3 regions of the Paenibacillus sp. GD4 genome follow, and region 1 is predicted to be linked to each of the others. Evidence: predicted binding sites of a transcription regulator. Region 1 holds the regulator's gene; each other region holds the start of a gene.
The links. Region 1 encodes Rex, which represses fermentation and respiration genes when NADH is low (regulators of the CRP and FNR family bind a similar motif). Its sites were predicted from a motif close to TTGTGAAATATTTCACAA; they were not measured.
Positions count from the first base shown of each region.

Region 2: a site for Rex is predicted at 1,514-1,531, ahead of hcp (hydroxylamine reductase). Genes of this name have one in related genera too.
Region 3: a site for Rex is predicted at 1,292-1,309, ahead of RAC89_RS23545 (helical membrane plugin domain-containing protein). Genes of this name have one in related genera too.

Region 1 covers NZ_JAVCYK010000001.1:565,882-569,163, reverse strand. Annotated here, with positions in the region: gene dinG (ATP-dependent DNA helicase DinG) at 1-1,552, shown strand, start outside; gene RAC89_RS02530 (redox-sensing transcriptional repressor Rex) at 1,549-2,184, shown strand; gene RAC89_RS02525 (inorganic phosphate transporter) at 2,234-3,232, opposite strand; gene RAC89_RS02520 (DUF47 domain-containing protein) at 3,277-3,282, opposite strand, start outside.
Region 2 covers NZ_JAVCYK010000001.1:2,087,644-2,090,925, forward strand. Annotated here, with positions in the region: gene RAC89_RS09750 (LamG-like jellyroll fold domain-containing protein) at 1-1,340, opposite strand, end outside; gene hcp (hydroxylamine reductase) at 1,609-2,898, shown strand; gene RAC89_RS09760 (DUF4405 domain-containing protein) at 3,022-3,282, shown strand, end outside.
Region 3 covers NZ_JAVCYK010000002.1:29,328-32,609, reverse strand. Annotated here, with positions in the region: gene RAC89_RS23550 (NAD(P)/FAD-dependent oxidoreductase) at 1-764, opposite strand, end outside; gene RAC89_RS23545 (helical membrane plugin domain-containing protein) at 802-1,245, opposite strand; gene RAC89_RS23540 (zinc ribbon domain-containing protein) at 1,477-1,872, shown strand; gene RAC89_RS23535 (hypothetical protein) at 2,006-2,824, shown strand; gene RAC89_RS23530 (hypothetical protein) at 2,824-3,282, shown strand, end outside.

The sequences.
Region 1 (3,282 bases):
AGCCAACAATGCGGATGTCGTTATCACGAATCATTCCTTATTATTTACGGATGTTGTGGCGGAAAACCGCGTGCTGCCGGGGTATAAGCATTTGGTCATCGATGAAGCGCATCACTTTGAGGAAGTGGCCAGCAAGCATTTAGGAATTGAGCTTCATTATCATGGGCTCTCCGGTACGCTGCTATGGCTCTATAAGGATGCGCGTACAGGACAGCTCTCCCTGCTCAAGCAGAAGCTGGCCCGATTCGAGAAGGATATTACGCAGAAATGGTGCTCGATGATAGAGGAAATCGTTCCGAGGCTTATCGCTTTGAAGGAGCAGTGGGATGAGCTGACCGAGGTTCTTTATCAGCTGCTGGCGTCCCGAAGCGATGCTTCGCAAACCGAAGGCAATACGATGGTGCTTCGGCTGAGAAAGGACAGCTTGCCGAACGGCTGGGATAAGCTGATGGTTATGGAAGAGAATATGCAGCTTCATTTTACTGAGGTGAACAAGAAGCTGGATCGTCTACTTACGGAGGTTAAGGAGCTGCAGGATGAGTATGACGCCGCAAGCCTTGTGACGGACTTAAGCGGAACCGTGAAACAGCTGCTTCGACACAAAGATGCGCTGCACTTTTTCATGACCATGGCAGATGAGAATTATGTATACTGGCTCGAAGCGGGTCATTATAATAAAGCGCGTTCGCTTCAGCTGAGCAGCGTGCCGATGGATGTCAGCAGTCTGCTGAAGCAGTACTTCTTCGATGCAAAGGAAAGTGTTGTGATGACCTCAGCAACGCTCTCCGTCGGTAAGTCCTTTGACTATACCTGCGAGCAGCTTGGACTGCAGACTCAGGACGACAATAAGCTGGTGACCGTACAGCTGCCGTCTCCGTTTAATTACCGTGAGCAAGCCCTGGTGGTTATTCCGCGGGATTTTCCAAGTATTCGGGGCAACGTTGGGGAGAAGGAGTTTGTGGACAAGCTGATTTTATCCCTTGCGGAGGTCGCACTTGAGACCAAGGGACGCATGCTGGTGCTGTTTACCTCCAACCGGATGCTGAAGGCAGCTCACGCCGGACTTAAGGATATGCTTTCTCCCTTCGGCATTCAGGTGCTGGGACAAGGCGTAGACAGCAGCAACCGAAGCAAGCTGACACGGATGTTCCAAAATCACCCCGCAAGCGTATTGCTCGGCACCAGCAGCTTCTGGGAAGGGGTTGACATTCCGGGGAATGCGTTAAGCTGCCTGGCCATTGTCAGGCTTCCCTTTCAGCCTCCGAATCATCCGCTGGTGGAAGCGAAAACGGAAAACCTCAAGAAGCTTGGCCAAAACCCGTTTATGAAGCTTTCCGTACCGCAAGCGGTCATTCGCTTCAAGCAGGGCTTCGGCCGGTTGGTTCGAACGGCCTCCGACCGCGGCATCGTGCTGGTGTATGATACCCGCGTGATCGATACGAACTACGGCAAATATTTTTTATATTCACTGCCGGGCCCCAAAATAGAGCATATGAACACCAGTCAGCTCGTACCGAGAATTAAGCAGTGGATGGGTGAGAAGGAACAATGAAAACACCGAAAATTTCGGAAGCGGTCGTACGTCGGCTGCCGATCTATTTACGATTTCTAAATGAATTAAGCAAAAATCATGTTCAAACGGTATCCTCGCAGGATCTGGGACAAAAGCTTGACTTAAATCCTGCGCAAATCCGGAAGGATCTTGCCTATTTCGGTGAGTTCGGAAAAAAAGGGATCGGTTACGACGTCGATTACCTCATTGAAAAAATTCGACAAATTCTGAAGTTGGATAAAGTTATCCCCGTAGGGCTTGTAGGAGCGGGAAACCTGGGGAGAGCCCTCTGCAATTATAATGCCTACTTGAAAGACAATATGAAAATTGTAGCGGTGTTTGACGCGCATGATTCGAAGGTTGGGGAATCCATAAACAACCTGAAGGTGAAGCCTATGAAAGAGCTGAAGACAACAGTTGAGGCTCACCGCATTCGTATAGGGATCATCACTGTTCCGGCCGTTGAGGCACAACAGGTGGCGAACCAGTTTGTTGAGGCCGGGGTAGAGGCGATTCTGAACTTTGCTCCGATTATCATCAAGGTTCCCGCCGACGTTCGTGTCCATCATGCGGATTTCACAACGGAGCTGCAAAGCTTGGCTTACTATTTGGAGGATGAAGCAGATAAATAAGATGGGAATGCAAAAGCCCGGTCACTTAAGAGTGGCCGGGCTTGTCTTATTACGAAAAGACGAAAACAACTTTGTACAACAGGAAGGCGAGAATCATACTAATCGGGATCGTAATGATCCATGTCATGACCATTCGTGTTACGGTTGCCCACTTCACGTCATGGAACCTCAAGACGGCTCCAGAGCCGATAATGGAGGAGGAAATAACATGAGTCGTAGAAAGCGGCATTCCCATGGCCGTAGAAGTCTGGATCACAATCGATGAGTTCAAATCGGAAGCAAAGCCGTTGATCGGTTCGATCTTTAACAGCTTACGGCTCATCGTTTTGATAATTCTCCAGCCGCCGATGGAGGTCCCAAGCCCCATCGCGGTCGCGGCGGCAAGCTTAACCCACAAAGGCACATCCAGCGAGCTTTGGTATTGCAGCGCGACTAAACCGAATACGATGATACCCATTGCCTTCTGTGCGTCATTCCCGCCATGGGAGAAGGAGAGAAGTCCGGCGGAAAGGATTTGGAAGAACCGAAAGGTTCGATTGAGCTTGGATCTGGAATTATTACCGGATACAAGTACAATTCTCTTAATGATCCACATAATGATAAATCCTGTAGCAAAAGCCACGATCGGGGACAGGATCAAGATCACGATGATCTCCTTAAAGCCTGCCCAGTTGACCGACTGCATTCCGGCGCCGGAGATGACCGCACCTGCCAGGGAGCCGATTAAGGTATGTGACGAAGAGGAAGGAATCCCATAGTACCAAGTGAGCAGATTCCATATAATCGCGGAAAGCAGAGCGGCGATAACGATATAAACTCCATTTTCGATCGTAGCCGGGTTGGCAATTTTACCGCCTACGGTTTTCGCAACCTCCGATGAATAAATGGCGCCGACAAAGTTTAGGACGGCAGCGTAAATGACAGCGAATCGGGGAGATAACGCCCGGGTTGAGATGGACGTAGCAATGGCATTGGCCGTATCGTGAAACCCGTTGATGAAGTCAAAGAGCAGGGCAAGGGCAACGATAACGATAATTAAGGTTAACATGATTTCCTCCTACTTTTACTGTAGCGCATTCCCGCGGCTTGAGCTTAGGA
Region 2 (3,282 bases), 1.5 Mb from region 1:
ATCGACTGGACTCCTTCATCCAGCTGCGTCCAATACCCGTCCGTCCCCTTCTTGCTATCCACACGCAAATAGAAGGAGGCGGTCAGTTCATTCTGCAGCGCGAGTGTAGAGCTATCCGGGATGCGGATCACCCCGTTACTTCCCGCCGCGGCCACTCCATTGCCCTTGATTTGGACCGCCTGGCCGAACTTGGTGCCCGGGACCAAGGCGACCTCCCCGTTCGCCGTTCCGTGATTCGCCATCCCCGACAAATCCGTATAGCCGCCTTCAAAATCGAGCTGCAGCACAAGACCGTCGATGATCAGCCTTTTCGTCTGAGACAGCCAGCCGGCGACACCCGGGTCCGGCATCGCCACGTTGGCATCGTAGCCATCCATGCCCTTGATGCTTCCCCCGTTCAGAGCCAGACCCGTGACGTCAAGCGCCTTCGTTCGCTTCGTTCCGTCCACCGAATAAGTAAAATGCAGCGTGTCCGTCCCCGAGCCGCTGGCATATACCGCCTTGGCCCCATTATTCAGCGTGAGCTCGGGAGAGCCGGTGACGTTCACTGTCTTGGAAAACTGCAGCTGGAGATCCACCGTCTCCCCGTTCTTCAGGCGACCCTCCTTATCCGCATCCACCCTACTGATAAAAGGAGCGCTATCCAGCTGAAAGCTGTCAATCCAATGCGCTTGATAGGATCCGCCCGTGCTTGCCGAGAATCCGAGGCCCGCGAAGGAGTTGTCCAGCGGACCGTCCGCGCGGAACACCAAGCTGCCGTCCTTCCATAGCGTGACCCGATGGTTCTCCACGCGAAGGCTGACATCATGCCAGGCGCCGTCGCTCAGACCGGCGGCAGGCACCAGCGCCAGCGCATGCCGGCGTGTAGCATCCAGCGGGTCCGGCATATGCTTGGCATTGTCTTTGAACAAGGCGATATGGCTGCCGTCCTGATCATATTCGCCGTTATGGACGGTATCGAACTCGACCCCGTAGCCGCTGCCCGGCTCGAAGCCCATCCCGCCGCCCGAGGCCGGGGCCAGATTTTGCTGCTTATTGAACATAAACACCAGACCGTCGCCCCCGTCACCTGGTATCGGACGATCGATCTTGAACTTGAAGCTCACTTGATAAGGCGGAGCCGCGCTCTGCTTGAGCCAGATCGTCCCTACCTGGGAGCCCTTAGCCTCCGTCAGCCGGACGGCTCCGTCACCCTGCCGCGACGCATTCCCCATGTAGTCCCACAAGCCGGAATCGACAGTAAATTCATCCTGTATGGGCTCGGCATAGCTCCGCGGCGCTGCAAAAAAGCAGCAAAAGATCAGCAGCATCAGTACTGCTGCAGCAGTATTAATTTTCAAAGAATATCCAACCCCGCTCCCGTATCAATTCTACAAATTGCGACAAATACATCCACCTGTCAACAAAGCTATGAATCTATTATACTTCCAAGAATGGGCAATGATAAGTCATAGTTTTGGTGTTTTTTCATACGAAAGTCCCATGTTTCGCTGCCATCATTTGTACAAATCCATTGTGATTCCCATCACATTCCGATGCCTTGTCTTCTTGGTAAAGTGGTACCCATGAGAAAAACAATTACGAAAGATAAATTGGAGGAGATTCGTTATGTTTTGTTACCAATGCGAACAAACGCCGACAGGCGGCTGCAAGGTGATCGGGGTATGCGGTAAGGACGAGAATATCGCGAGCCTGCAGGATACGATGATTTTTGCTTTGAAAGGGATTGCGGCCTATGCCACCCACGCCCGCCAGCTTGGCTACAGCGACCCTGAGGTGGATAAGATCACGCATGAAGCGCTGTATATGACTCTAACCAACTCCAACTTTAATCTCCAGGAGCATATCGATATGGCGATGAAGGTGGGCAGTGCCGCCGTACGCATCATGGATGTGCTTGACCGCGCGCATACGACGCATTTCGGGATCCCGCAGCCCGTCACCGTTTCGCAAAACAAAATCGAGGGCCAATGCATCGTCGTTACCGGACACAACCTCTACGCGCTGGAGGAGCTGCTCAAGCAAACCGAGGGCAAGGGCATCAACATCTATACCCACTCCGAAATGCTGCCGGCTCACGGGTATCCGGAGCTGAAGAAATATCCTCATCTCAAAGGGAATATCGGGAAGGCCTGGTACGACCAGCGCCGTCTGTTCGAGAAATTCCCCGGCGCGATTCTGGCGACGACCAACTGCGTCATGCCGATCAAGGGCTCGTATGCCGACCGGTTCTTCTCTTATGAAGTAGCCGGACTTGAGGGGGTCACCAAAATTGTGGGCGAGGACTTCTCTCCTCTGATCGAGAGAGCCCTCCAGCTGCCTGCAGCGAATATCGAATCGGAGGCCGTGCTGACGACAGGCTACCACCACGAAACAGTAATCGGGCTGGCGCCGGAAATCATTCAAGCCGTAAAGGACGGCAAAATCAGACGCTTCTTCGTCATCGCCGGCTGCGACGCACCGGGCTCGGGCGGGGAGTACTACCGTGAGCTGGCTACCTCGCTGCCGAACGACACGGTCATTCTGACCACCTCTTGCGGCAAGTTCCGCTTCAACGACGTCGACTACGGTACGGTAGGGGCTACGGGTATTCCGCGCTACATCGATCTGGGGCAGTGCAATAACTCCGGCTCCACGGTCAAAATCGCGCTGGCGCTGGCGGACGCCTTCGGCTGCTCCGTGAACGAGCTTCCTGTCAGCATCGTGCTGTCCTGGTTTGAGCAAAAGGCCGTCGCTATTCTCCTTGGTCTGTTCAGCTTGGGAATCAAGGACATCCGCATCGGTCCGAAGCCGCCGGAGTTCATCACGCCCGGCGTAATGGATGTGCTCGTGCAGACGTTCGGCTTGAAGCTGATCGGCAACGCACAGGAGGATATGGCCGATATGCTGGCGCATTAACGCATCACCGGCAGCATCGGTCAAACATTCAGCGAGCTTTCAGCCCCTGCTCAGAACGGTTTCAGCCATCCCTCGCATAATAAGAGGCGATGAAACCATTCTGAGTATGGGAGTTTGCGAGGTATGAATAAAAAGAAATCGTATATCAAATTGACCCTGGATATCGTCATGGGGACCACGTTTGCTTTGCTTTTTAACAAAATGGTATTAGGGGGGCTCGCCTTTCACGAAATTGCGGGCACCGCCATTGCGTTTGCTTTCATCACGCACATTCTGCTGAATCTCAAGTTTGTGCAGAAGATTACGCTGCGCCTGTTCGACAAGACCCTCCCGGGCAAAACGCGGCTCAGCTACGCCTTGAACGTCATCCTGCTGATCACGATG
Region 3 (3,282 bases), on a different contig from region 1:
GACCAAACCAAAGTGCCGGTTTCCAGCGTATTGCCGTCCTTGAGGTATACGGTGCTGCCCTTCACTTCCGTTATCGGCACACCCGTAAGGAACGTCACTCCACGCTTCTCCAGGCTTGTTCTTGCGCGGTCAACGAGATCTGCAGGGAAGCCTGCCAGAATGGAAGGACCGGCTTCTACACAGTATAGTGAGATTTCGCTGTAGTCGATGCCCAGCTTGCGGCACATCGCCGGCAGCTCGTCAGCAAGCTCGCCTACCATCTCAACACCGGTCAGTCCGCCGCCGCCGATAACGAAAGTCGCATCCGATTGGTTATGCGTTTGGGCATAGGCTTGCAGCTTTGCCTCGATATGCGCTCGAATCCGGTTCGCGTCACGCACGGATTTAAGAGTAAAGCTGTTTTCCTCCAGGCCCGGAATGCCGAAAAAGGCCGTTTCGCTGCCGAGAGCGACAACCAGCATATCATATTCCAGGGTTCGGCCGTCCTGCAGCAGCACCTTGTTCTGATCCGGTGTGAAGCTCTCCACGTTCTGTACGATAAGGTTCACCGACTTGCCATGAAGCAGCTTCTCCAGAGGCAAAGCAATGGCCTGCTCCGAAATGTTCCCGGCCGCCAAACGATGCAGCTCGGTTACGATCTGGTGGGATGGGATCCGGTTGACAAGGGTGATCGATGCTTCTTCCGGTGTGAAATATTTTCTAGCGGTGATTGCACTAAGCAATCCGCCGTAGCCGCCGCCGAGAATTACGATTTTTTGAGTCATTGAAAAAACCTCCGTCTTATCTCTATTAGTCCGCAGCTTATCGCGCGCTCTCCCGTTCGTTGGCAACCGCTAGATATGCGCGCAGGAACCGAAACAGCTTCTGTGCCTGGGGATCATTCATCATTTTGAGCAGTCCGAACAATCCGATCGAATCCGTTTCATTTTGTGCCCTATCGCTTGCTTCCATAACGGCCGAGGCAATTCCTTTCGCTTTGTCCGCAACGGGCAGGACGATCTCCTCGAAGCCGCCCTTAATGTCCGCAACGAACACCGGGTCCGTTGCCAGCGTGCTTGCCGTTTCATAGACTTGGGCCAGCTTATCTGCTGCTGCAGTCAGTCTAGGAAGATTATCGATGAGGACAAGCAAGGATTGTTGAACCTCCGGCTTGGCCAGTTGAGTCAGCAAACGGGTCAGCCCTTGAGCATCAACCGCCTCAGTGCTGCCAGTTGGTGCTTGGTTCTGTGTTTCTACAGCTTGCATAAGAACACACTCCTATTTCCTATTTGAGTAATAAACGATCCGTATCATGTGATTTAATTCACAATTACTTTATACATAATACGACAGGATACGCCAATCGTCAATAAGAAAGTAGTTCTTTTCACATTTCTTCCTGGGAAAAAACGATTCCATTAGGGAAGGACTTTACGAATCCTGTGTTACATAAACTACTGTAGGAAGAAAAAGACGTCAAGATATGGAGGGGAACCTATGTCTTTCTTTGACAAAATGAAGCAGGGCGCTTCGGAGGCAGCGAAAAAAGCGCAGCAGACCGTGGAAATTACACGGATCAAGGCCTCCATTTTCGCCAAACAAAAGGAGATCGAGCGTCAGTACCAGCTCATTGGGCAGCAGGTCTATCAAGCTTATTCCTCAGGAAGCCTTTCTCTAGCGGAAACGGCTATCGCCTCCGGCGCTGAAGCCATCAAGCTCATTGAGCAGGAAATCAAGCTTCTGGAACACAAAATTGTCGAGGTAAAGAAAGAAAAAGAATGCGTATGCGGCAAGGTCGTGCTGGCCGATACGAAGTATTGTCCCGGCTGCGGTTATAAATTCCCGAATGAGCCGGTCATCATTGATTTGGAGAATCCTTCCCGCGAGCCGTGACTCTCCTTACGACAGGCTATCTCTTGAGGACGATCTCAAGCTGATAGCCTTATTTATGTGCATTCAGCAACAATAAGGAGCGGAGCTTCGTCAGTATTCAGTAGGTAACGAGATGGGTAAAGGAGGGTTCCGGGTGCGAAAATATAAGCTTTCTCTCCTGCTCGTTCTCCTGCTGGCCGTGTGGTCGGGAAGCATCGGTTACTACGAATCGCAGAAGCTGAAGAATCCGATATTCCTGGAGCATTACTATGAGCTGGACGCCTCCTTGTTTGCTCACACAAGCATCTATTATATAGCCAATACGGATATGAAGAAAAAGCCGTACCAATACGAGCTGCCTAACGGAGCTTGGCTGCGTGTTCACCATTCGCTGCCACGGTCGGAATTCGGGAGGCTTCAGGTAATGGAGCAAATTCTTAGTCCCGCTACCTTCGATATGCAGAAAATAACGGAGCCGTACGCCTTTGACCGGATGCGTGTGTATTACACCGACGGGACGGAAGAAGTCGTTTCCATCGGAAGTATAACGATCTTTCCGAATCGCAGCGTAACGGGAGAAAGCCGCATGGAGCAAGCCCATTCGGCGGGCTCATCGGACGGCTCCGGGAGTACCGGATATCGAGTGAAGCAAGCGATAACGCTCCATTCGCTGAAGCTTAGCTTCGAGCGTCAGCTGCAAGGTGTTTTTACTGCGGAGCTGAACGGAAAGGATGCCCTGGATCGTAACGGCTACCCGATGACTCTCCAGCCTGGGGACTACATTGGAATGGAGTATCGTTTCCAGCTACCCCCTATGGATGAACGGCGGCACCATGCTTATCGATTGCGATTGACGCTGCTGGATGCGGAGGGACGGGAGGCGGCATCGCACGGAATCATCGGACAATGGCCTCAGTTCGATAACCGGGAGCTGCTCAGCTACGTTCGCCAGCGAAACGGGGGTCAAGACTAATGCATAGAGCCTTTAACCGATTTGCCTGGGCAATGGTATGGATCCTCATCGATGTCAGAATTTTATTCTTCGATTTGCTGCCCGATCTGGTTGGCTATGTACTTCTATGGAACGCCATCCATCGGGCAAGCCGGGTTCGCAAGGAATATTCCCATGCCCTGCCCTATGCAATTGCCCTAACCTTCCTCTCTGCCGCAGACCTGTTGCCCCTGCTGCCAAGCTCGGGAAGAGATGGGATTATCAGCATTCCTTTATTAACCTACGGAAGTTTGGTACAGTTTCTCATGCTGGCCATGGTAAGCAGGTTTCTCGATGCCGCAAGGAACCATGCAGCGGAGCACGGCGCAGTTGCCTTGGCTCATACTCTGCGTAAACGAGCGAGGTTGTATTTTCTGCTTAGTTCCGTATCTATGCTGCTTGTGCCATTTCTCATTCATCTCCCAGGATATGATTCCCAG